DNA from 3 places in the Shewanella glacialimarina genome. Region 2 is predicted to be linked to each of the others. Evidence: predicted binding sites of a transcription regulator. Region 2 holds the regulator's gene; each other region holds the start of a gene.
What was found. The regulator MetJ, encoded in region 2, represses methionine synthesis genes. The targets are predictions, from matches to a motif close to TAGACGTCTAGACGTCTA.
Positions count from the first base shown of each region.

Region 1 (8,130 bases), 1.2 Mb from region 2:
GATGCTGAGGTACGCGATCAAAAAGTCGGTGTCGATTATTTACGTAGCCTGCCGTTTGTTGACGGCGATAATGTGGCTATTTATGGTCACAGTTATGGTGGTTACATGGCGTTGATGAGCCAGTTTAAAGCCCCTGACTACTTCAAGGCTGCCATTGCAGGCGCACCAGTCACTGACTGGCGTTTATACGACAGTCATTACACTGAGCGTTACATGGGCAGCCCTAAGGCTAACAAGCAGGGTTATGATGCCGGCAGTGTTTTACCTTACGTGAAAAACTACCAGTCAGGGCTGTTGATGTACCACGGTATGGCGGATGACAACGTGTTATTTGAAAACAGCACTCGGGTTTATAAAGCCTTGCAGGACGAAGGTAAGTTATTTCAAATGATGGATTACCCGGGTTCTAAGCATTCAATGCGTGGTGAGAAAGTGCGTAATCATTTGTATAAATCGTTAGCTGCCTTTTTGGATAGCCAATTGAAGTAAGGGATTTTGGATTTGATGTTGTATAAAAGCGAATGTGGTTTAGGCCCATTCGCTGTTTTTCGTTTTAAGACCTTGGCAGTATTTGTATTGGGTAGCTTGTTTCAGCGTTGAGCCTCAATTTAACTTATTCAGCCAATATCAATGCAGTAAGGATATTATCGTGCTTGTCTATTTGTTTAACTTTTTTAAACCTTGTGTCTTTCTATCATGAGCTGTAGGTGGAAAAACCACATAAAAAGCACTTTACACAAAATAAAAATGGCTATCGATTTGATAGCCATTTCAGTTGTTATTGCTCAATTTGCAAATATCTCAGAGCAAACAACCTTAAGCTTCTAGCGAATAAGGTAACGGCATAATCGTTAAAGCAGATTCTTCATCACCAGCAATACGCAAAGTCGCATCTGCTTCAGTGTCATTGGCTAACACAGCCGTGAGTAATACTTGATCGCCTTGCTGAACAAACTCAATGATAGCGCCGCCACGACGATAGCCGCCTTCAAGGGCGATTTCTAATACCGTTTCTTCTGTTAACGTTTGGCTACTGGTGCCAGATAAGATATAAAGTGCGCGTTTGTTACCACCACGATACTTCATACGGGCGATGGTTTCTTGCCCCATATAACAGCCTTTAGTAAAGCTGATGCCATTAATTGACTGCACATTACACATTTGTGGCACGTATTGGTTGGCATGTATGCCTGGAATATTAGGGTAACCTGCTTTGATTTCTAATGCTTGCCATGCCGCGGCGCTATATATCGTTTGGTTTGCACAAATGGTTTGGGCTTTTTCTGGGCTTAACATGGCGATGAAACGCTGGCCATCTTTAAGCAGTAAACCACCGTCAACGATAGTGACTTCGTTGGCTGTTTCAGGGCTAACTTCGGCAAAATGTTGTTTTACAAAAGTGTTGGCATCGCTGCCTGCAATACCGATTAATTGCCAGTTAGCTGATGCATCAACTAACTCTGCTTTGCTAAATACTGAATATTTTTTTAACTGGGGTAAATCAATCGCTAATGCGCTGGTGGGCATCAGCATAAATAAGCTGTCTTGTAATACAAAAGCGCGGAAACTGGCTAACATTTTACCTTTGGCATCACAGTGTGCGCCCCAGCGCCATTGGTCTGCGGCAAGTGAGGTAATATCAGTGGTCACTTGGCCCTGAATAAAGCTGCGACCTTGCTCACCCGTTACTTCTATAAGGCCTAAATGATTCAGGTTAGCTAGCATTATTGCAGGTGTGTCTTGGGTGGGGGCCCAATCTGGTTGACTTATTGAAAGGCTCATAGGGTTTCCTGTAATACAGCAACATAATGCCAGCAGTGTAGCCCAATCGGTGGTGACTCTAAAGGGGCAAGGCAATAAAAAACGACTATCTAAATATGATAAATAGTCGTTTTATTGTTACTGTGATCTGATGCTACCGATATTAAAACAATACGCGGGTACGAATTGTGCCTTCAATCAGTTTCAGTTCACCTAAGGCTTCTTCAGCTTGGTCTGAATCGACTTCCATTACCACGTAACCAATTTCAGCGGTAGTTTGCAGATACTGAGCTGCAATGTTGATACCTTTAGCCGAAAATGCTTGGTTAATTTTGATCAACACACCAGGACGGTTATGGTGAATATGCAGTAGACGAGATGTGCCAGCATGCTGTGCTAGAGTCACTTCAGGGAAGTTAACTGCCGATACGGTTGAACCGTTATCAGAGTATTTAGCTAGCTTGCCTGCCACTTCAATACCGATGTTTTCTTGAGCTTCAGCGGTACTACCACCAATATGCGGTGTCAGTATCACATTGTCTAAGCCACGAAGTGGGCTAACAAATTCATCATCATTTGATTTAGGCTCAACGGGAAAAACGTCAATAGCTGCGCCTGCAATATGCTCAGACTTAACTGCCTGAGCAAGGGCGTCTATATCAACAACTGTGCCGCGAGAGGCATTGATGAAGAAACTGCCTTTGCGCATTTGGCTAAATTCTTTTTCACCAAACATATCTTTGGTTTGTGGCGTTTCAGGAACATGTAAGCTTACAACGTCAGCTGTGGCCAGTAATGTTTCTAGGCTGTGAATTTGTGAGGCATTGCCGAGCGGTAATTTATCTTCAATATCAAAGAAAATGACTCGCATGCCTAAGGTTTCAGCCAAAATGCCTAACTGAGTACCAATATGGCCGTAACCAATGACACCCAGGGTTTTTCCTCTCACTTCAACGCTGCCGTTGGCACTTTTTAGCCAGCCGCCGCGGTGACATTGAGCGTTACGTTGTGGAATGCCGCGCATTAGCATGATGATTTCACCAATGACTAATTCAGCCACACTGCGGGTATTAGAGAATGGCGCGTTGAAAACAGGCACACCGAGTTTTTCTGCCGCGGCAAGATCAACTTGGTTGGTTCCAATACAAAAACAGCCGATCGCAACCAGCTTCTCTGCATGGCTAAGTACTTCAGCAGTTAATTGAGTGCGCGAGCGTAAACCAACGAAATGAGCATCCTTTATGGACTCCAATAACTCACTTTCGCCTAGCGAGGCTTTGTGATATTCAATGTTGGTATAGCCTGCTCTTTCTAGTACATCTACCGCACTTTGGTGGACGCCCTCCAACAGCAGGATTTTGATCTTATCCTTGTCAAGCGAATGTTTCGCCATGATATGGGTACCCTCTAATGTATAATTGCTGATTTAGTACCTAGTTAAATTAGTACTTATGCTTATAATATCAATTAGTTTATGCTTGATATCTGTTCCCAAGCGACGTCAAGTTACCAACCTTAGAAACGGCCAATAAGGTCAATTCTACTTTAGGAATAATTTGCGACTTCCAGCGCCTAGCCAAAGTAGCACTTTTTTGGCCAGTTGTGGAGGGCTAGATGGCTAAAGTTAATATTCTAATTTTAGAACAATATAGAACAAGAGGAATTTACATTGCTGAATAAAGTTATATGGATGCTAATTTATGTCGCGGTGCTACTTTGGTCCGTGAGTGATCCCAAAGATATGTTCACTTGGTGGTTAGAAGCTATTCCCGCTTTAATAGCTTTGCCTATTTTATTTTTTACTCGAAACCGTTTTAAATTAACCCCTTTGGCTTACTGGTTGATCTTAATCCATTGCATCGTGTTAATGGTTGGAGCCAGATATACCTATGCCGAAGTACCCTTGTTTGATTGGTTAGCAGAAGTGATGGGTAGCGAGCGCAATAATTACGACAAAGTAGGCCATTTTGCCCAAGGTTTTGTGCCTGTTATTATCGCCAGAGAAATCATGTTGCGTAATGGGGTGTTACAGTTGGGAGCCTGGTGCCAGTTTTTGTCAGTCTGTTTTGTATTAGCATTCTCTGCATTCTATGAACTGATAGAATGGTGGGTTGCCGCCGCAACGGGTGAAAATGCAGAAGCCTTTTTAGGCACCCAAGGTTATGTATGGGATACCCAGTCTGACATGTTTCTTGCATTAATAGGGGGTTGTTTTGGACTATTATTGTGCACTCGTTTGCATAATCGACAAATTCAAAATCTGAATGTCGCCATTAAGCCCTAGTTAAAAACATTATGATTTATCAGTCAAAACTATTATTAATACTTTTGACTGACAAACTTTCTCTTTGTTCTAGTTAATTTCTACTACCCTTATTACTCTGTTTATTCATTTACCTTAATTCTAGGCGTTTATGAGCAATTGTATCTGGCTTCAAGGTAAGATTTAGGTATAAAATCAAACACAGGATGATGTTCAAGTATTAAGCACTTTCGCTTATTGATGATGTGGTTAAACCTAATACTTAGGAGCACTTGAACAAATTAAACTTTTCAGGGAGAAGAGTGATGAGTTCCAATACATATGAATTGGTTTTTTTACACCAATTATCGGCACCTTGCCATTTAGCTATTCTTGCTGAATCGATAGGCTTAAAGACACGCATTGTTAAGAATGCTGCTGAATTAGAGTTCGAAAAAAAGTCTAATAGTTTTTATCTTGTGGCTCAAAAAGGCGCGGCCCTTGATAGCAAAGGTATTCCTCTATTGGTATCGCGTATTGTTAATCATGTCCCCGTAGCCTTATATCAAGTAGAACGCGGCTCATTAGATCAAGAGACTGCATTATTGCTGGGCGTGCGTGGACTGCTATATTCAGATCAACGAATGGACTTGATGTTAACAGGTTTACGTAAGATGGTATCTGATGAGCTTTGGTACGACAGACCATTGATCAGTAAAATTTTTAGACGTTTAGTTCAAAAGCTTGATAATAATAACGAAATTCCTGCAGATACGGTTGCCATGTTACAAATGCTGACTAATCGAGAAAGGACCATTATTCAGCTAGTGTCTAGTGGTGCTAGAAATAAAGAAATTGCCCATCGCTTATGCATTAGTGAGCATACTGTAAAAGCCCATATCTCTTCTGTTTTTCGTAAAACACAATCCCGAAACAGAGTTGAACTATTACGCTGGGCGCAAACTTATCAAACCCATTTTGAGTTAGTAAGCTAGGGACATTAAGCCTGTCTTTTTGCGTTTATGTAGCTGATTGAGTTTGCTGGGTGACTGAGTTTGCTTAGTTAATTTAGTCGGTTAGGTGTCAGTAGGATTAATTGAGATATTGGAGTGAACTCAATGAGTAATGGTAAATAAAAGGGAGCAATATAATTGCTCCCTTTTTGCATTTTAGTGTGATTTATTACACGTTATATCTATAGTTTAGTTTTGAATGACTAACGCGCTGTTGAAATCACCTGTTTGTGAGACATTAATCGTGTTATCAAAACCAGTTTGCGAGCCTGTCACTAGGTTATCATTACCCGTTTGTGTCACCATGAAGCTGTTGTTATCACCCTCTACAGTGAAAGCTCCACTCGATTCACCACCCACCCAGTTACCATTACCTGATTGCATGATATCAACTAAGTTTTCATTGCCCATAACCAGTAAATCAACCAGGTTGAGATCACCCACTTGAGTGACATCCACTTGAGTATTAAGATCGCCTAGAACAGAGACTATGGCTTCATTATCAGTGCCATCTTGTTCAACATCCACTTTGTTATCATTGCCGAGAATATCAACATGGCCAAAGTTAATATCACCCTCTTGATCGATATCAATTAAATTATCATTACCATCTGCTAATGCTTCTATGGTGTTTTGATTTCCATCCGATGAAAGATTGAAATGGTTATCATCGCCGTAAGCACCGAATGCAGCATAGTTATTATCACCTTCCTGCTCTAGATCAGCATCATTTTGATCGCCAATAACTTCAAATTCAGTTAGGTTATTGTCACCATGTTGCTCAATATCGATAATGTTGTCAGAACCATTTACAGCCGCTACAAATGTTTCTCCAACAGTGTTGTTTTGGCCTTTTTGATCAATCTCCATATCATTATCGTTACCAGTAGTGAACTCTAGTACGGCATTATTATTGTCACCTTCTTGTTCAATATTAATATCGTTATCTGAACCTGAAAGTGAGTAAACAAAACCGGTATTTAGATTGCCAACCTGTTCAATATCAACAGTGTTGTTATTACCTAAAATGCCACGAACGGCAGCTAAGTTGCTGTCGCCTTCTTGATAAGTGGTCACATCGTTGTTATTGCCTACATTAGGAGTTAAATCTAATGCAATTAAACCTGCTTGGTTGCCGTTGCCAATTTGGGTTGTATCACCATCGTTATCATTGCCTTGAACGCGAAAGACGCCATAGTTGTTATCACCTTGCTGGCTAATTTTGCTGCTATTGTTATCGCCAAGTAATTCAACAATACTTTCATTCAATCCACCTACTTGTTCAACATCGACATTGTTGACATTACCTGTAATTTGCACATCACTTTGGTTGAAAAAACCATCTTGAGTGACTTTAGTGAAGTTCTCATCGCCTTCTAAGGCAACATTAGAAATATGCCAGTCAGCAGTTTGATTAACTTCAACTTCATTTTCATCTCCAACTGACGTCACGTAAGACTCTAACCACACACCATCTTGAGCAATGATCGCGCTTTGATCGTTACCAGTTTGACTAACATCAGATACATTTAGAGAACCTGTTTGCTCAGATTTTACATCCTGGCCAGCACCGTTCTGCATAATGTTAATAATGCTTTCATCACTGGCAAAAGCTTGTGAAGACAGACCTGCTGCAATGGCTAAAGCTAGTAAGGTTTTAGTTGTTTGCGATTTCATATGACGCTCCCTGTTTAATATTGCGTAATTGTGATTGCAGCACCATCTGCAATCTGTTCAATTGAGAAATTTGCACTTCCTAGTTGGTTTAACTGCACTCGATTATCGTTTCCTGTTTGGGTAACCGAAGCATTATTGTTTTCACCTGCTTGCAACAGCTCGACTTCATTATTCACACCATATTGGGCAATATAAGCCTGATTCCCTTCTCCTAGCTGCAAAATAGAAGCCTGGTTAAGTTCTCCTGCCTGTATAACACTTGCTTGGTTTAGCATGCCCTGTTGGATGATATTAATCATGTCGCCACGATCATTATTTTCTAACAGCGCTTGCAATGTGATAGGTAAATTTAGATCAAGTTGATCTGATTTAATCTCTTGAGCATAAGCGGTTAATACAAAGCTTGGCAGCAGGAGGGCGATGCACAATGTTTTTGCCATTGAAATCTGCATGATCACACTCCTTTGCATTACGTGAAACATTTCGGCAATGACTCATTAGATAGAGCCAAATTAACTCGACCAACTTACGGGGTTAACAATTGCCTCACAATTGGACTAAAGAGTATTAATTTGCGGATGTAAAATGCAGTTTATTATAAAATTAAATTTTTATTTTTATTTATTTACAGCGGGTTAGGTTGCGTTTTTCGTAAAACCCATTCTAACGGGTTAGGTTAAGTGACTTAGTAGTAAAGTGGTAATTATCTAAGTCATTCTTCCCAAAGCTATTACATTGTGGCAACAATCTGTAGGTAATAAAATTGCCGGATGAATATGTCCTTGATAAGTCAAAAGACACTCTTTTGATATATTCAGCAGTACCGGTTCTGGAATCAAAAAGGATGATAGGAAACCAGTATATGTCGATTAAAATAACACCTGTTGCATTAGCCATAGCGTCTGCAATGGCAATGACTTCCGCAGTGCCAGTGATGGCTAAGCAAGCAGTGACTTACCAGCAAGATACCATCTTGGTGGTGTATAAAGACAATGTAACTAAATTTGAACGTTCGTCAGCGCAAAAGCTTGTTGGCGCAACCATTAAAGACATCAATGCAGACGGGGTGGATGATAAATTCAGTCACCTTTTGAATGGAAAGTTGGCTCGTTTAAGTCTAAGAAATGGTGCTAATGTTGAGCAAGCGATCAAAATGATCAGCAAACATCCGGCGGTTAAATATGCCGAGCCAAACTACATTGTCCGCGCAATAGGTGTTCCCGATGACCCAAGTTTTGTTGACCTTTGGGGCTTACATAACACCGGCCAATCCGGTGGATTAGCCGGTGCAGATATTGATGCCGTGTTAGCCTGGAATACGTCAACGGGTGACCGTAATGTGGTTGTTGGCGTAATTGATACTGGGGTGGATTATAATCATCCTGATTTGCAAGCGAATATGTGGGTAAATCCTGGTGAAATCGCGGGTAATGGTAT
Region 1 is NZ_CP041216.1:3,879,009-3,887,138, reverse strand. Features, by position in the region: gene FJ709_RS16955 (S9 family peptidase) at 1-489, shown strand, start outside; gene ygfZ (tRNA-modifying protein YgfZ) at 817-1,782, opposite strand; gene serA (phosphoglycerate dehydrogenase) at 1,925-3,154, opposite strand; gene FJ709_RS16940 (DUF2238 domain-containing protein) at 3,452-4,045, shown strand; gene FJ709_RS16935 (helix-turn-helix transcriptional regulator) at 4,330-4,998, shown strand; gene FJ709_RS16930 (autotransporter outer membrane beta-barrel domain-containing protein) at 5,206-6,693, opposite strand; gene FJ709_RS16925 (curlin) at 6,708-7,133, opposite strand; gene FJ709_RS16920 (S8 family serine peptidase) at 7,556-8,130, shown strand, end outside.
Region 1: a site for MetJ is predicted at 3,365-3,382, ahead of serA (phosphoglycerate dehydrogenase). Genes of this name have one in related genera too.

Region 2 (8,130 bases):
CGATTACACAGTTGCTGCTTTAGCTCACGATAAAAAGGCAATGGTCCTGAACCCGCCAATTTATTAGCACTAACCACATGAATACCTTTAGCAAACAATTGTGGGTATTGTAAAGTCAAGGTGGCACTGGCACTGATATCAAGCGCTACAATCTCATCGCAAGACAGTTGCTCTAATTGGTCAAACAAACTGTCATAGGTCCATTCTGTACCTTGTTGCTCATATTGTTGCTGCCAGTGGTCTAAATTAACCCCTGCGTTATCAACGAAGGCCTTTTTAGAACTCACCAAACCGACTAATTCGACTGTGGCTTCTAAGTCTTTATTTAACCCAAAGCGAGCACGTTTAAATAAATCTATCCAAGCCTCACCAATATTGCCTACACCCAGAAGTAGTACACCTATGCGCATTCTTGGGCCAGCACAGCGGCGATGTATTTTTTGAGTCAGTAAGCTAACTTGCCCCTGTGGCACTAATGTCACTAGGCTTAAGCCGTCTTGATAAACAGGTTTTGCATCACGACTTAGCAAACGGGCAAAGCTTTTGCGATATAATTCTGCATCGGCACTGACCAAAGCCACTAGCCCCAAGTCGCACTGCGCCTGCAATTGCGTAATACTAAACTCAGCAGTTTGAGACACTAATAAAGACTGCACTTGCTTTTGCCTTTCTAAGGTAAAGGCTAATTCATACTTATGTTGCGCCAATGACCAATAAGCCAATGGGGTTAAGCCCGCTTCGGTCAGTAATGTTAACAAAGGCTCTATAGCTGCGGCGGCTTTAAAACTAAATAACACCACTTCATTTAAACTGGTTACCACAGGTGCACTAGCTGACGAACTGTGGGGTGCAATCAATGTAAAATCAGTGTGAGAGGCATAGCTTGAGCGAACGGCTAAACTCACTTCGGTATTGAACAGAGGCTGTAATGTACGAGAATGCAATACTGGAGAGCCCAGTCTAGCTAATCGATCGGCTTCAGCCAAAGACATACTTTTTAGCAGTTTGGCATCATTAATTTTATTCGGGTCAGCATTAAATACCCCTTCAACATCGGTCCAAATTGTTACCCGATCAATATCAGCCAAGCTGGCAATTAATGTCGCGCTAAAATCAGAACCATTACGCCCAAGCAATAGCGTTTCACCCTGGCTGTTGGCACAAATAAACCCAGTGATGACTAAACGCTCATTAGGATGAGCCGCTAATAAAGCCTGCACTTTGGCTCGCGACTCTTCTACCCGAATATTAGGCACAGCACCTTCGTCAGCGACAAGTATTGAACAGGCGTCTACATGGGATGACGCTACACCAGACTCACGTAATAACGCCGCCATTAATCTTGCTGACCAACGTTCACCAAAACTCACCACATGGCTAATTTGATATTCATTGCGCTGTTCAAGTGATAATAAGCTAATCAATTGTGACTTGTCGGTCGACAAGCGCTCACGTAAATCACGTGCTTGCTCATTAGATAATAATTGTTCGATTAAGGTTTGCTGATAGCCGATTAATACTTGTAGCTCTTCTTGCCATAGCTGACCGGTTTCACGCAAATTGAGCAGCTTATATAAAAAGTTGGTACTTTTACCTGCCGCTGAAACAACGATTAAATCATCGCTGTGACCATGGGTCAGTAAAATGTGGGCGACTCGGCGATAACAATCTGCATCTGCAAGACTTGAACCACCAAATTTATGTAAATGACCACGCGCCATGTATTACTCCTTAAACGACAACTACAGCGCTGCGACTGCAGCTAATGCGGCTTCAATATCTGCCACTAAATCTTCACTATCTTCAATACCTACAGATAGTCTCAATAATGTATCTTTAACGCCAGCCTCAAAACGGGCTTGGGCGTCCATTGCTCTATGGGTCATAGTCGCAGGAACGGCTATTAAACTTTCCACTCCGCCTAAACTTTCAGCAACACTGAACAAGGTTAACGCATCTAAAAAGGCGACAACCTCTGCTTCGCCACCTTTTAGCTCAAAACTGAGCATAGCGCCAAAGCCTTTTTGCTGCTTTTTCGCAATATCATGTCCAGGATGATCTGTTAATCCTGGATAATACACCTTTGCGACCACAGGGCTTTGACATAGCACATCAACAATCTGTTTTGCATTGGCTTGATGCTCACGAATTCGCACCGCTAAAGTACGAATACCACGCAGAGTCAGGTAACTGTCAAACGCTGATCCCGTTAACCCTAAAGTATTTGACCACCAATGCAATAACTCGCCGATTTCAGGGTCTTTCGCCACAACCGCGCCACCAACCACATCACTGTGTCCATTGATGTATTTAGTGGTCGAATGAATAACAATGTCAGCCCCTAAATTAAGTGGCTGTTGCAATATTGGCGATAAAAAGGTGTTGTCCACGGTAACTAATGCACCGACTTGCTTAGCGGCTTTGGCTATTTCTGCAATATCCGCCACCCGAAGCAAAGGATTAGACGGCGTTTCTAACCACACCATTTTAGGTTTTTTAGCGATGGCCTCAGCTAATGCTGCCGCGTTAGTTTGATCAACCACAGCCAATTTAAACTGACCTTTTTTGGCTAAATTAGTAAATAAGCGATAACTACCACCGTAGCAATCATGTGGCACAATCAGTAAATCGTCTGGCCCTAATAAATGAGTCACTAAGGTAATTGCAGCCATACCGGTACAGGTTATCACCCCGGTTGCCCCTTGCTCTAATTTGGCTAAGGCTTCGCCTAAAATACAACGTGTTGGGTTGCCTGAACGGCTATAATCAAATTCACGTGGATTTTTGTGGCCATCAAAAGAATAATTGGTCGATAAATAAATGGGTGGAACAACTGCACCATGTTGTGTGTCACTTTCAATACCCTGACGGACAGCGACAGTAGCATTGCTATGTTGTTTACAAGACTTGGTCATGATTGATTCCTAACATTACGAACACACAAAGAGATGTCTAGATGGCTAAATTTACCTAACAGAACCGCTCAGGTCAACAAAAATAGACGTTTAGACGTCTAAACATAAAGAAATCTATTTGCAATGTGCACTAAAACACAGCAATAATTTGACTAGAAACTTTAAGGGTTTAAAATCTGCACCGAATTTAAAGTAAAGGGTGAGTTAATGACTGAGTGGAATGGCGACTATATTAGCCCATATGCCGAACACGGCAAGAAGAATGAACAAGTAAAAAAAATCACAGTTTCAATTCCGTTAAAAGTATTGAAAGTGCTGACCGATGAGCGCACTCGTCGCCAGGTAAATAATTTACGTCACGCGACAAATAGTGAATTACTTTGCGAAGCTTTCTTACATGCTTACACTGGCCAACCATTGCCTGATGATCATGACTTATCAAAAGATGAGCCAGACAGTATTCCGCGTGAAGCGAAAGCATTGATGGACCAAATGGGTATTGAATGGGAAGACTTAGAGTAATTAATCACTTTTAAGTATTTCACACCCGCTATTCATTCCATCAAGATGAATATCCTGCTTAGTCAGGGTAGTTATCTTGATGGAATTTTGTTTTAAGACGCGATCAAACGATTGATACCAATCAACACAAAAATGCTTGTGTTGAAACACGCTAGTAACTTAGAGCCATAGTAATGCCATTTATCGATCCCACCACATTATTACTCGCCTCAGTCATTATCTTTTGCGGCGCGTTAACTCAGAGCTTAATCGGTTTCGGATTAGCCGTAGTCGCCAGCCCTTTACTGTATATTGTCGACCCTCAGTTAGTGCCAGTGCCAGTGATTGTGATGGGGTTTGCTATTTCACTGATGACCTTATTCAGAGAACGTAGCCACTTAGAGTTTAATGGGTTGCAATATGCGTTACTGGGTAGGATCCCAGGCGGTTTTTTAGGCGCAAGTTTACTATTACTCGCCCCTCAACCAATATTAGGCCTCGCAATTGCGGGCATTGTATTTACAGCCGTTTTATTGAGTGTTTTTAAACTGTCCGCACCTGTGAATCGGATAACGTTATTTATTGCCGGTACTGTTTCAGGTATTTTTGGCAACATTGCCGCCATTGGCGGTCCCCCTATGGCCATTTTGTTATCGGGTAAAGATGCCAGCCAATTTAGAGCGGCACTATCAGCCTTTTTTATCTTCAGCTCGATGATCGCACTCGCTATTTTAGCTATAGTCGGTTTGGTTGAAGTAAAACACCTTTGGTTATCCTTGTTACTGCTACCATCCGTCATTGCAGGGTACATCATTGCAGGACGAATTGTTGGGCGAGTCGATAAAGATAAAACCCGCAAAGCAACGTTAATTTTGTGTACGCTGAGTGCATTGCTGTTAACGATAAAGTCATTAGGTAGTTTATAATTTCATCCATGAAAATGACCTGAAATCTTATTTTATAGCATACCGTTTAATCATACTTTTCCTTCATATAATTAAACGAGAAGTAAAACAAAAATACCTTATTCAATTAAATAAGGTATTTAATGATTAAAAATGTAAGCGCTGTTAGTTAAAAAACTGTTTGGCTGGTAGTGGTTTAGAGTAAACATAACCCTGAATGAGATACACACCATGCTGACTGAGATATGCGACTTGTTGACTGTCTTCAACACCCTCTGCAATCATGCTTAAACCTGATGTTTTCGCAAATGAAATAATCGCTTCAATCGTTTTAGCATTGAAGTTGTCTTTATTACCTATCGTATCAACAAACATTTTGTCAATTTTTAGGGTGCTAATTCCTAAGTTTTGTACATAGCTGAAACCACCGTAACCGGTGCCTGCATCATCTAATTTTAAATCTATACCTAACGCATAAAACTTATCTAACATTCTACGAGCCGACACGAGATCGCTAATAGGTAAACGCTCAGTAATCTCTAATGAAATTCGATGCTGCTTTAACAGCTCTGATTCAACAACACTCTTTAATAACTGATATAAATCATCGTTATCTAAATGCTCTGGGACAATATTGACACTGAAGAACAATGCTTCACGTTTTTCTCCTAATTTTTTAATATCATTGAAAACATGTTCAAGCATGCCTTTTGTCATATCGATAATGAGTCCTTTAGCTTCAGCATAAGGAATAAACTGATTTGGAGGCATCAAAGAACCATCTTGGCGTTGCCATCGCATTAACACTTCACAACCAATAACTTTTTGCGTACGCGAATCAACAACTGGCTGGTAAAAAGGAATAAATTCATGATGCTTAATCCCACTCAATATTTGTGAGCGCATTGACACTGACTTCTTTTGCCAACGATGGATCAAGTAAGTTAACCAAACAGAAAATGACAATGCAAACATCACAATAAACAACCATGAAATGGTGCTGTATTGTTTATAGAATTCAAAATCACCAGACAATTCGAACGTAGCAACAAAATAAGGCGATGTTAACTCAACTTTCTTGCTAACAAATGGCTCACCTTCAAATGCATCAAAGCCAAATGTCAAAAATGGAACGGATTCGAAACCAATTGAATACTCTAAGCAGTCTTTGCATTCTAAGGGGACAAAGTAACTTGGTTTGAGGGGAATAATACTGGCTGTATAGTTAACATCTTCAAAATGTCTGACTAAAATTAATTCATGATGTTCCCGGTTAGCAATCTCAACTACACCTAAACTAAAACTTTCACTTATTCGGTGAGTTTTTATTTTGTGAATATCTCTAATGACGCTATTAGATTCACAAAAAATTTTACCCCCTTTAGTCACACCAACCCACCGAATAAACACCGCATCATAAACAGCATTTCTTAAATATTCAGTAGTATCTGGGGTACAATTAAAGTCTTTTTTTGAAATGGGTGGTAACTTATTCATTTCAAGAGCGCTAGCTCGGATTACATCTTCAAATTTTTCAGTAAGAATCTTTGCATCACGGGCAATGATCTGCTGCGCCAGAAAATGATCAAGCCCTTTTAAGCTAATTAAGCATAAAATAAAAACCGCAATAAATACTAACCCACTTTTAATCCGCTGCATGGCACTTCCTTCACTAAACATATAAGATAAATATAGCTCATAATGACACCTAATATAATGATAATAAGCTATTAATCACATAGTGAGTCCTTCACAGCACCAATCATTAACTTCATTGGTAATTGGATCAACAAACTGCAAACGCTGCGCTAATAGCTGTAATGGTTTGTCAAAATCATCTTCGCCTTTAGCCTGCAGTGTAGGATAAAAACGGTCATGTAATAAAGGCATGCCTAAACTCTGCATGTGTACCCGTAATTGGTGGGTTTTACCGGTAACGGGTTCAAGTTCAAAAAGCCCTAGATTATTGTTAATTTTGAGCAATTTAATCTCAGAATGACTATTACTGGCTCCGTCAACAATCTGCATGGTAAAACTAGGTGTTCCACGTTCTAGCCGATTATTAATGGTCCAATGGTGTGGCAACATCGCCTGATTTAATGCGAAATCTTGCGGTAATTCGGCCACTGCTTGATAGGTTTTTTTAATCTTACCATCGAGAAAAAGTTGATGATAAGCATGCCGAGTCTCGGGATTTACTGTCATTAACATCACCCCCGCAGTGTCTTTATCAAGCCGATGAGCTGGGGCAATAGTCTCTATTCCAGTACGAATGCGTAAACGGTGTACTAAGCATTCATTAACGTAATTACCACCAGGGGTAACCGGTAAAAAATGCGGTTTATAGACAATGATTTTATGGGCATCTTGATAAAGAATGTGTTCGGTAAAAGGTACCTTTTTTTCAACTGCGACTTCACGATAATAATAAACCCGCTTGGTCGCAACAAATTCGCTTTGATGATCAATCAATTGGCCATCTTGCCAATGTACCTTACCTTCCTTAATGCGTTGATCCCACGCCGAGGGGGATATTTGCGGAAACTTATCAATTAAAAAAGCCAACACGGTTGGATAAACCGGGCTAGATGCACTGGGGCGAGGTAATACAACGTAGGATGGCTGCGCGGCAATAGCGCCCGTTGCGGAAGGTAACTCGTGAGTAAATATTGACATAGAAAGTATCAGGGTACCGAATAGATACCCTTATATTATCAGGTTATACGCCAACATGGGATTTTAGTAGTTGCAGGACAAAGTCCATGGTTTTGTGGCAATTGGGCTGTTCTACCAAACGTAATTTATCACGACTATACATAGGTAAAACCTCCAGCCAACGCTGACTGACCCAAGTGGCATCTTCTAAATGAATTTGTGAATACAAACCAAGTAAATCTGGATTAACTTCATAAAATTGTTCAAGCGCAGCGCTAATAATTTCAAACTTGCCTGCTATTGGCTCATGGCGCCAATTCTGACAAGGCAGTGTGCGTGCGATCCATACGCCATTGCGTTGTTTAGCCGCCGATAATACTCTTAAGCGCTGCTTACCTTCTAACACAATACTTAGCGACTTATCTTCTAGTTGATGAAAGTCGATAATTTCACATTCGGTAATACTGCGATAACAGGGCAATTCACTTTTTGCCTTTTGCGCTGCCATCGCCAAACCGTATTCACCTTTAAGTACTGATGCCACCAGCGCCAATTCAGCAGGAAAAGCCACCCTAAACTCGAGTCGGCCATTAGGCAGTAATACCGCATCTTGTATGAGTAAAGCCATTTCACGTGTTTGCATTTTCTCCTCCAACACCATAAAGGTGAAGCACCGTAAAAAGCGAGTATCGATCAGATATCGCTCTATACCAGTGTAGTCAAAGGTTAAAAAACCAACAGTGAACTAAGATAAATTAATGCTAATTAACGACATGATATTTAATGTAATGCTTATCTAGTATCGTAACCTTACCAAGCCTCAAGATGATCCATCACAGATCCATTGGCCACAATAGTCGCTAATTCATCCGCTAATATTTGGCTTTGTTTAACGCTTGTTTGCCAGTAATCAATACGAGATTGGGTATCAAGATGCTTAAAATCTTCACGATCTGGAATTTTGCCATAGGGCAGCGAAGCGATAAATTCAGCTGATGGTGCCAAAATAAGCGCATTATGGTAATTACTGCGGGCTTTACGCCATATTAATGATTTATCGAACCATCCTGGGCTCATATGCGGGTAAAAGTGCGGATATAAAGTTAAGCCGCTTTCTTTGGGTAAGGGTAAATCAAAATGATAATCGGTAATGC
Region 2 is NZ_CP041216.1:593,680-601,809, reverse strand. Features, by position in the region: gene FJ709_RS02410 (bifunctional aspartate kinase/homoserine dehydrogenase II) at 1-1,721, opposite strand, end outside; gene metB (cystathionine gamma-synthase) at 1,743-2,915, opposite strand; gene metJ (met regulon transcriptional regulator MetJ) at 3,123-3,437, shown strand; gene FJ709_RS02395 (sulfite exporter TauE/SafE family protein) at 3,611-4,342, shown strand; gene FJ709_RS02390 (EAL domain-containing protein) at 4,487-5,980, opposite strand; gene FJ709_RS02385 (pseudouridine synthase) at 6,056-6,997, opposite strand; gene FJ709_RS02380 (LON peptidase substrate-binding domain-containing protein) at 7,041-7,619, opposite strand; gene FJ709_RS02375 (patatin-like phospholipase family protein) at 7,787-8,130, opposite strand, start outside.

Region 3 (8,130 bases), 1.8 Mb from region 2:
TTAACACGTGGAAAATCGTGAGGAATTTTAGGTTGACCGATAAAGCGGACTAAGCCACCAGCATATAAGCCAACACAGATCAGGATTAAGCTAATAAACACCATTATCACGGTATAGCGGTACTTAACCGCCACTTCTAAGCTTGGGCGGTAAACGGTTTCAATAAACCAGCTTAGGCCAGTATCAACGTGCGATTGCACATAGTTAACCCCATTGCGTAACCAATCCAATGGATTTTTAGACCCTGGCTGAACCACTTTAGGCTTTTTCATATGGGCTAAATGCGAAGGTAAAATCAGTTTTGATTCAACCAGAGAGAAAAACAAACATAAAATAACAACATAACCAATAGCTTGACCAAAGGCACTTGAAGGACCATTGTCTAAGGTTATCGGTAAAAATGCGGCAATTGTGGTTAATACACCAAATGTGGCAGGCATAGCTACGCGCTGTACACCGCGAATAACGTTCTCTACATTTTGACCATTTTCTTGACACTCTGTGTGGGCACTTTCACCCATTACAATGGCATCGTCGACTACTATCCCTAGCACTAAAATAAAGGCAAATAAGCTTATCACGTTAATGGTGACGTCGATAAACGACAGCGGCATAAAGAGCAGCGTACCTAAGAAACAAACAGGTAAACCCATCATGACCCAAAAGGCGAGACGCACACGTAAAAATAACGCTAACATTAAAAACACCAGCACTGCACCGGTTTTCATGCTGTCTAGCATCAAGTCTAAACGACCTTCTAAGTAATAGGTCATATCTACCCAAGGCTCAAAATTGACACCAGTGGGAAGAGATTTCTGTTTCTTTTCTACATAGGTACGGATAGTTTCAGCGACATCGGTAATACTTTGATTACGCGCAGCACCAATAAAGAAAGTGACTGAGTTTTTACCATTAAACTTAGAGTACTGAATACCATCTTCAAAACCATCGGTGACGGTTGCGACATCACCGACTAATACGGTAGTGCCATCCTCTAGTGTGAGCAGTGGTAAATCTTCAAACTCATAACCGACATACGCCTGGTTTTCTACTCGTAGATTAATATAGCCGTTTTCCGCTTTGATTTGTCCCGCTGACATATTGCGAGAATAGCCGCGTACCGCTTCTGCTACATCATTAAAGCTTAGGCCGAATTCACGCAAACGATCTTTACTGACTTCGATACTAATTTCATACGCCAAACCACCATAGTATTCGGTGATATTAACCCCTGGCAGTTGCATCATCTCTTGATGAATACGCTCACCTAAATCTTTTAACTGACGTTGCTCTAAATCGCCATATAAACTGAGGTACATGACTTCTTGACGTATTTTAATTTGTTCTACTTTTGGCGGTTCCATGCCAGCAGGGAAGGTAGAGATTGAGTCAATTTCAGACTTAACTTCTTCCAACACTACCTGTGGATCATACTCATCTTCAATTTGAAAATAGCCATTTGCCATGTTTCTATTTGAATAAGTGATAATTCTTTTAAGGCCTTGAACCCGCTCAAGTGCTTGTTCAATTTTAACCGTAATGCCTTCCTCAACTTCCTGTGGTGCCGTGCCTGAATAAACTGCGCTGAATTCAATCCAGTTAATTTCTACCGCAGGGAAAAACTGTTTACGGATAGAGTTGGCGGTGAGTAAACCACCGATGATGATAATGATCATTAACAGGTTAGCTGCAACAGAGTTACGCGCAAACCAGGCAATTAGCCCCTTATTGGTGTCCTCCATCATTAATCCTCACTATCCATTGCTAATTCAGTGCTTTGTGCTGCTTCAGCTTGGGTCTCTTTTTGCAGTATCCTGTCTTCTGGCAGTGCTAGCTTCATGCCTTCAATAGGATAATCTAATGCTGAGGTAATCAGTTTCATGCCATTTTCAAGACCATCAGAAATAACTACTTTAGAGCCTTCTTGACGCAGCATGGTGACATCTATGTAACGTAATAATTTTTCATCGTCCATAATAGCAACTTGACCGTTAACAATCAGGTGACGAGGAACAATGGTAACTTCTCCAGCGCTTGCACCGCTAATATTGGCGGTAACATAAGTGCCATATCGTAATTCGCGCTTGTCGGCTTTTAATCCATAGGGATCAACAATTTCAGCGACTAAGTAGGTCATACGGCTTTTACTGTCTACAACGCCTTCGCTGCGAACGATTTTACCGATCCATTCTTGTTTACTGCCGGCAAAGTTACCAACTAGTTCAACAGTGGCATTAACGCCTTTGGCTTCAAGGTATTGAATTTCTTTATCTGCTAGCGGTAAGCGGACTTCTGCAATGTCAGTACTTAATAGTGCCCCGACAGGTGTGCCCTTGCTAACATAAGAGCCTAAACCCACTTCTCGGCTAGAGACTAATGAATCATATGGAGCGCGGATAACCGTTCGTTCAAGATTTCGTTGTGCGCGATGTAAGCCCGCTTCTGCACTTTTTAATTTTGCTATTTCTTGTGCTAATTGCGGTTTACGTAGACTTAAATCAGTAGGCGTTCCGTTACTAATTTGAGCCCATTCTGTTTCAGCCACTTTTACGTTAGCGCGTTCTTGTACCAAGGCTGCTTTTGCCGAAGCAATACTGGCCTGAGCATCTAATAAATCGGCTTCATAGTCACTGGCATCAATTTTAGCTAAAATATCGCCAGCTTTAACAAATCCACCTTTGACAAATGAATCAGATAAATAGGTTATTTCACCCATTACCTGTGACACTAAATTGGTATTATATTTCGGATTAACTACACCATATGACGATACGTTAAACATCATTGGCTGAAATTGGATCTCTTCGACTGAAACCAAAGGAGTGGTATCCAGTGCAGGTTTTTCTTCAGGCGGCTTTTTTAAAGCTGAAATCCCTGCTAATGCGCCAATACCCAGTCCTAAGACAACTATGGGTAATATAATCTGTTTTTTTGTCGCCACGACTCTTCCTCAATTTATCTGATTATTTTTATGTAATGATTGTTGTCAGTTTTATCTTTTTAGCCTGGTTGCAGTTTCGTTTCCAAGCATATTTAAGGTTATATTAATCTATATGTTGTTTGTGTGTTATTTCAATGTGTAAACTTGTGTGTCAATAAGCGAATAAATACGAGATATTAATGGAAAATGATCACGCTTGTCAGCCTATCACCGCCGAATCGGTACCTACTGTTATTGAAACTGCGCGTCTGAGCTTGATACAAATGTCTTTAAATGAACAAGACTTACTGTTTGAGCTTGATCAAGATGAAGCCGTGATGCGTTACATTAATGGTGGGCGTAAAACAACCATGGAAGACATTGAACAACGCTTTATGCCCAGACTACGCCGCTATCATAATCCCCTAAAAGGATATGGTTTATGGAAGGTTATTGCTAAAGCCGCATTTGTTACTACTGAGAGCAACAGAGTTACAGAAGAGCGGGCTGGGCAGTTTTTAGGTTGGATTTTAGTGAGGCCGATGTTCTTTTTTACTGATAATCCTCATTTACATGACATTGAGCTCGGCTGGCGTTTTAAGCAATCTACCTGGGGAAAGGGCATCGCCACTGAGGCGGCCAAGGCAGTTGCTGATCTAGTTACTAATCATACCGAAGTCACTTCATTGAGTGCGATAGCCGATGAAGATAATACTGGCTCAATTAATATTATGAAAAAGTTGGGCATGACCTTTGTTAAAAAACAAGCTCATCCTGATGTTCCTGACAATCAGCAAGTGGTTTTTTATCGTCTTTCGCTTAACAAATAGCCGTGATGTAGTACCTCAGCGAACGTAAGATTATTATCCTCGCTGACAAGGGTCTACATACAAAAATGCCAATCTTGCGATTGGCATTTTTAATTGTGCCCTTTAATCCAAGGATCAAAGCGAACAGAAATGATTACTTAAGTGCGTCTAGGTAGCGTTCTGCATCTAATGCAGCCATACAGCCTGTACCAGCAGAAGTAATAGCTTGACGATAATGTTGGTCCATCACATCACCACAGGCATAAATACCTTCAATACTGGTTTGGGTCGCATTACCCTGTAAACCACTGTTCACTTGTAAGTAACCGTGATTCATTTCTAATTGACCGGCAAAAATACCAGTATTAGGACTATGACCAATGGCAATAAATACGCCAGCGACTTCTAAGTCAGTGATTGAACCGTCTTTGGTACTTTTTTTCTTCAGGCCGGTTACACCCATGTTGTCACCAACCACTTCTTCTAGAGTTTCATCTAAGTGGAGAATGATATTGCCGTTAGCCACTTTATCCATTAAACGATTAATTAAGATTTTTTCAGAGCGGAAGCTGTCACGACGGTGAATAAGGTGAACTTCTGAGGCGATATTACTTAAATACAGCGCTTCTTCAACCGCAGTATTACCACCACCTACTACAGCAACTTTCTGGTTGCGATAGAAAAAACCGTCACAGGTAGCACAAGCTGATACGCCACGGCCCATAAAGGCTTCTTCTGATGGTAAGCCTAGATATTTAGCTGATGCACCGGTGGCAATAATTAATGCGTCACAGGTGTATTCGCCATTGTCGCCTTTCAAGCGAAATGGACGTTCAGTTAAAGTCACTTCGTTGATGTGATCGAAAAGAATTTCAGTATCAAACTTTTCAGCATGCTTTTGCATACGTTCCATTAGTGCAGGACCGGTTAAGTCATCAGCATCGCCTGGCCAGTTTTCAACTTCAGTTGTCGTGGTTAATTGACCACCTTGTTGCATACCTGTGATCATGACAGGTTTTAGGTTGGCACGCGCTGCATATACTGCAGCGGTATAACCCGCTGGGCCTGAACCTAAAATCAATAGGTTACTATGACGAGCTTCACTCATGTTAATTCTCCGATTAGATACGATACATTGCGCAATAAAAAAAGTGCAATCAATAAAAATGCAATTAGGCAGGATTGTAGGGAATTTAGCAAAGCGGGTAAAGGGTGCGGTTATGATTGATAATCGATTGAGGCAATCTAATCTGTCAATAAATGGTGTCAGTGATGTATTAATCAACAGACACCTTGATATTGTCAGGTCATTAATATGCGATATGACACGAAGGCAGATTATTTTTTTCTAAATAATTTTGATGATAATCTTCAGCGATATGAAAAGTTTGTAAAGGCACTATTTCAGTTACTATATGGCGTTGTCCCCAACGGCCACTACGTGCAAAGGCCAACTTAGACGCTTCAGCCTCAGCTTTTTGCTGCTTATCATGGAAGAAAATAGTACTGCGATATTGGTTACCGATATCACCACCTTGCATATTCAGTTGTGTCGGGTTGTGATTTTGCCAAAAAACAGTTAACAAATCATCATAGCTCACCACAGCAGGATCGAATTCAACTTGAACGACTTCAGCATGACCGGTTGAGCCAGTTTTAACTTCTTTATAGGTTGTTGCAGTATCTTTTCCGCCCATATACCCACAGGTAGCATTACTTACGCCGTTAATTTCACGAAAAAAGTATTCAACACCCCAAAAACAACCCGCACCAAAAGTTGCTAACGCCATGACACACCCTTACAAAAGTTTTAATAGAAGTCTAGATGGCTATAATTGTGTTCAAGTTTAACCATTATTGCAAGCATTGATTCGTCTTTAACTGCAGTTTAGTGGCGATCAATTTCATTTTGTTTGGCTTGTGGTAGAATTAGACGTAGGAAATACAAGCAAACTGTCCAGATTTGCATAATAAAAACAACAAGGAGCTTAAATTGACTTTACCGCTTATGGATACCAGAGATTTTCTAGCTTTTACTTTAGCAAGCCCGCTTTCACTACCACAGCAGTACCATTTTCATTTAGGGGACCACACTCAGGTTGATATCCTTGATACCGGTGTGATTGTATTTACCCCGTTAACTGCAACTGCCACTGCTAAAAAAGATATTGTACTGTCGTGTGCTGTGCATGGTAATGAAACCGCACCGATTGAGATTTGTAATCAACTGATTAAGTCGTTATTGAGTGAAACTATTATTACTCAACATCGACTATTGTTTTTAATTGGCAATCCTTCGTCAATACTTAATAAAACCCGTTTTCTAGAAGAGAATATGAACCGTTTATTTAGCGGTGCCCATTCAAAAGGACAGGGGTTAGTTAATGCTGAGCGTATTCGTGCCAAAGCTTTAGAAAAGTATGTGGCCGACTTTTTCAATAATGGCGTATCAGGTAGTCAGCGTATTCATTACGATTTGCATACAGCGATACGCCCATCAAAACATGAAAAATTTGCTATTTATCCATACCGCCCAGGTCGAGCATTTAGTGGTGAGCAAATGATGTTTTTGGCTGCATGTGGCGTCGACACCATATTGTTTCACCATGAGCCCACAACCACATTCAGCTATTACTCTTCTGAGCACTTCAAGGCCGATGCGTTTACGGTTGAGTTGGGTAAAGTCATGCCATTTGGCGAAAACGATATGACTCGTTTTGAAGATACCCACAAAATGTTAACGGCGTTAATTACCCAAGATGTGGTCAAGTTGCCAGACTATAATTCAGCATCATTGAATTTATACAAAGTATCGCGTTCAATTAATAAAAGTGCTGACGATTTTGCTTTCAGCTTTGCTAATGATGCACCCAATTTTAGTCAATTTAACCAAGGTGAAACCCTTGCAACAGAGGCCGGCACTGAGATAAAAGTGCAACAAGAAGTCGAGGCGATAGTGTTTCCTAATGCTAAAGTACCTATAGGTCAACGAACCGTATTGTGCCTAGTACCTGCACCAAATGAAGATGTACAGTAGGCTACTGAGTTAGCGTAAAGCAAATTATACAATTTAACAGACTAAGAATTCATTAATGGCCTGGCTAAACTATTGTATGGAAGTTTACGTTAACGTAATGTTTGTCGGCAAACTATAATTAGACTGCTACTCTTGAGGTAGCATCTCACAAGAACAAGAGCACATTATGAGCAACGCACCACTGAGCAACGAAACAGTGCATCGTGTCAGCTTTCTCGACAAGGCGTCATTGCACATTCCCATTTTGCGTGTTTTACAGGCAGATGGCAACACTTACGAAAACGCAGTGTTACCCGTTATCGATCAAGATTTAGCGGCGAAAATCTATGACACTTGCATATTTACCCGAGTTTTAGATGAACGTATGTTAGGTGCACAGCGCCAGGGGCGTATTAGCTTTTATATGACCTGTACCGGTGAAGAGGCGGCCATTATTGGTAGTGTTGCTGCGTTAGACCAAGGTGATGTGATTTTAGCTCAGTACCGTGAGCATGCTGCACTGCGTTATCGTGGTTTTACCACTGAACAATTTATGAATCAGATGTTCAGTAATGAAAAAGATTTGGGTAAAGGCCGTCAAATGCCAATCCACTATGGTAGTAAAGCGCTTAATTACCATACTATTTCATCTCCTTTAGCCACTCAAATACCGCAAGCTACTGGCGTTGCATATGCGCAAAAGCTAAAAGGCGAGCGTAATGTCACTATTTGTTATTTTGGCGAAGGTGCAGCATCAGAAGGTGACTTCCATGCAGGCTTAAATATGGCCGCGGTGTTAAAAGCCCCAGTCATCTTTTTCTGCCGTAACAATGGCTATGCTATTTCAACCCCAACAGAAGAGCAATTCGCGGGTAACGGTATTGCCAGTCGCGGTGTAGGTTATGGCATGCATACTATTCGTGTTGATGGGAATGATATGTTGGCTGTACTGGCTGCAACACAGCAAGCGCGTGCTTATGCATTAGAGCACAATGCACCAGTATTAATTGAAGCCATGACGTATCGTCTTGGTGCGCATTCATCATCAGATGATCCATCGGGATATCGCTCTAAAGATGAAGAAGCAAAATGGCAACAACATGACCCGGTAAAACGCTTCAAGCTATGGTTAATCAATAAAGGTTGGATTAACGAAGCTGATGACAGTAAAGCCCACGAGAAATACCGTGAAGAAGTGCTTGCTGCGGTGAAAGTCGCCGAGAAGATACCTGTACCTCGATTAGATGAAATTATTGAAGATGTGTTAGATCAACCAACTGCAGTGCTGAAAAAGCAGCTTAAAGAGTTGAAAGAACACATCAACAAATATCCTAAAGCCTATCCAAAAAGTGCAGGGAGACTATAAGCCGTGGCTCAAATGAATA
Region 3 is NZ_CP041216.1:2,358,601-2,366,730, reverse strand. Features, by position in the region: gene FJ709_RS10280 (efflux RND transporter permease subunit) at 1-1,742, opposite strand, end outside; gene FJ709_RS10275 (efflux RND transporter periplasmic adaptor subunit) at 1,745-2,941, opposite strand; gene FJ709_RS10270 (GNAT family N-acetyltransferase) at 3,121-3,750, shown strand; gene trxB (thioredoxin-disulfide reductase) at 3,884-4,837, opposite strand; gene msrA (peptide-methionine (S)-S-oxide reductase MsrA) at 5,040-5,519, opposite strand; gene astE (succinylglutamate desuccinylase) at 5,723-6,766, shown strand; gene FJ709_RS10250 (thiamine pyrophosphate-dependent dehydrogenase E1 component subunit alpha) at 6,933-8,111, shown strand; gene FJ709_RS10245 (alpha-ketoacid dehydrogenase subunit beta) at 8,115-8,130, shown strand, end outside.
Region 3: a site for MetJ is predicted at 5,544-5,561, ahead of msrA (peptide-methionine (S)-S-oxide reductase MsrA). Genes of this name have one in related genera too.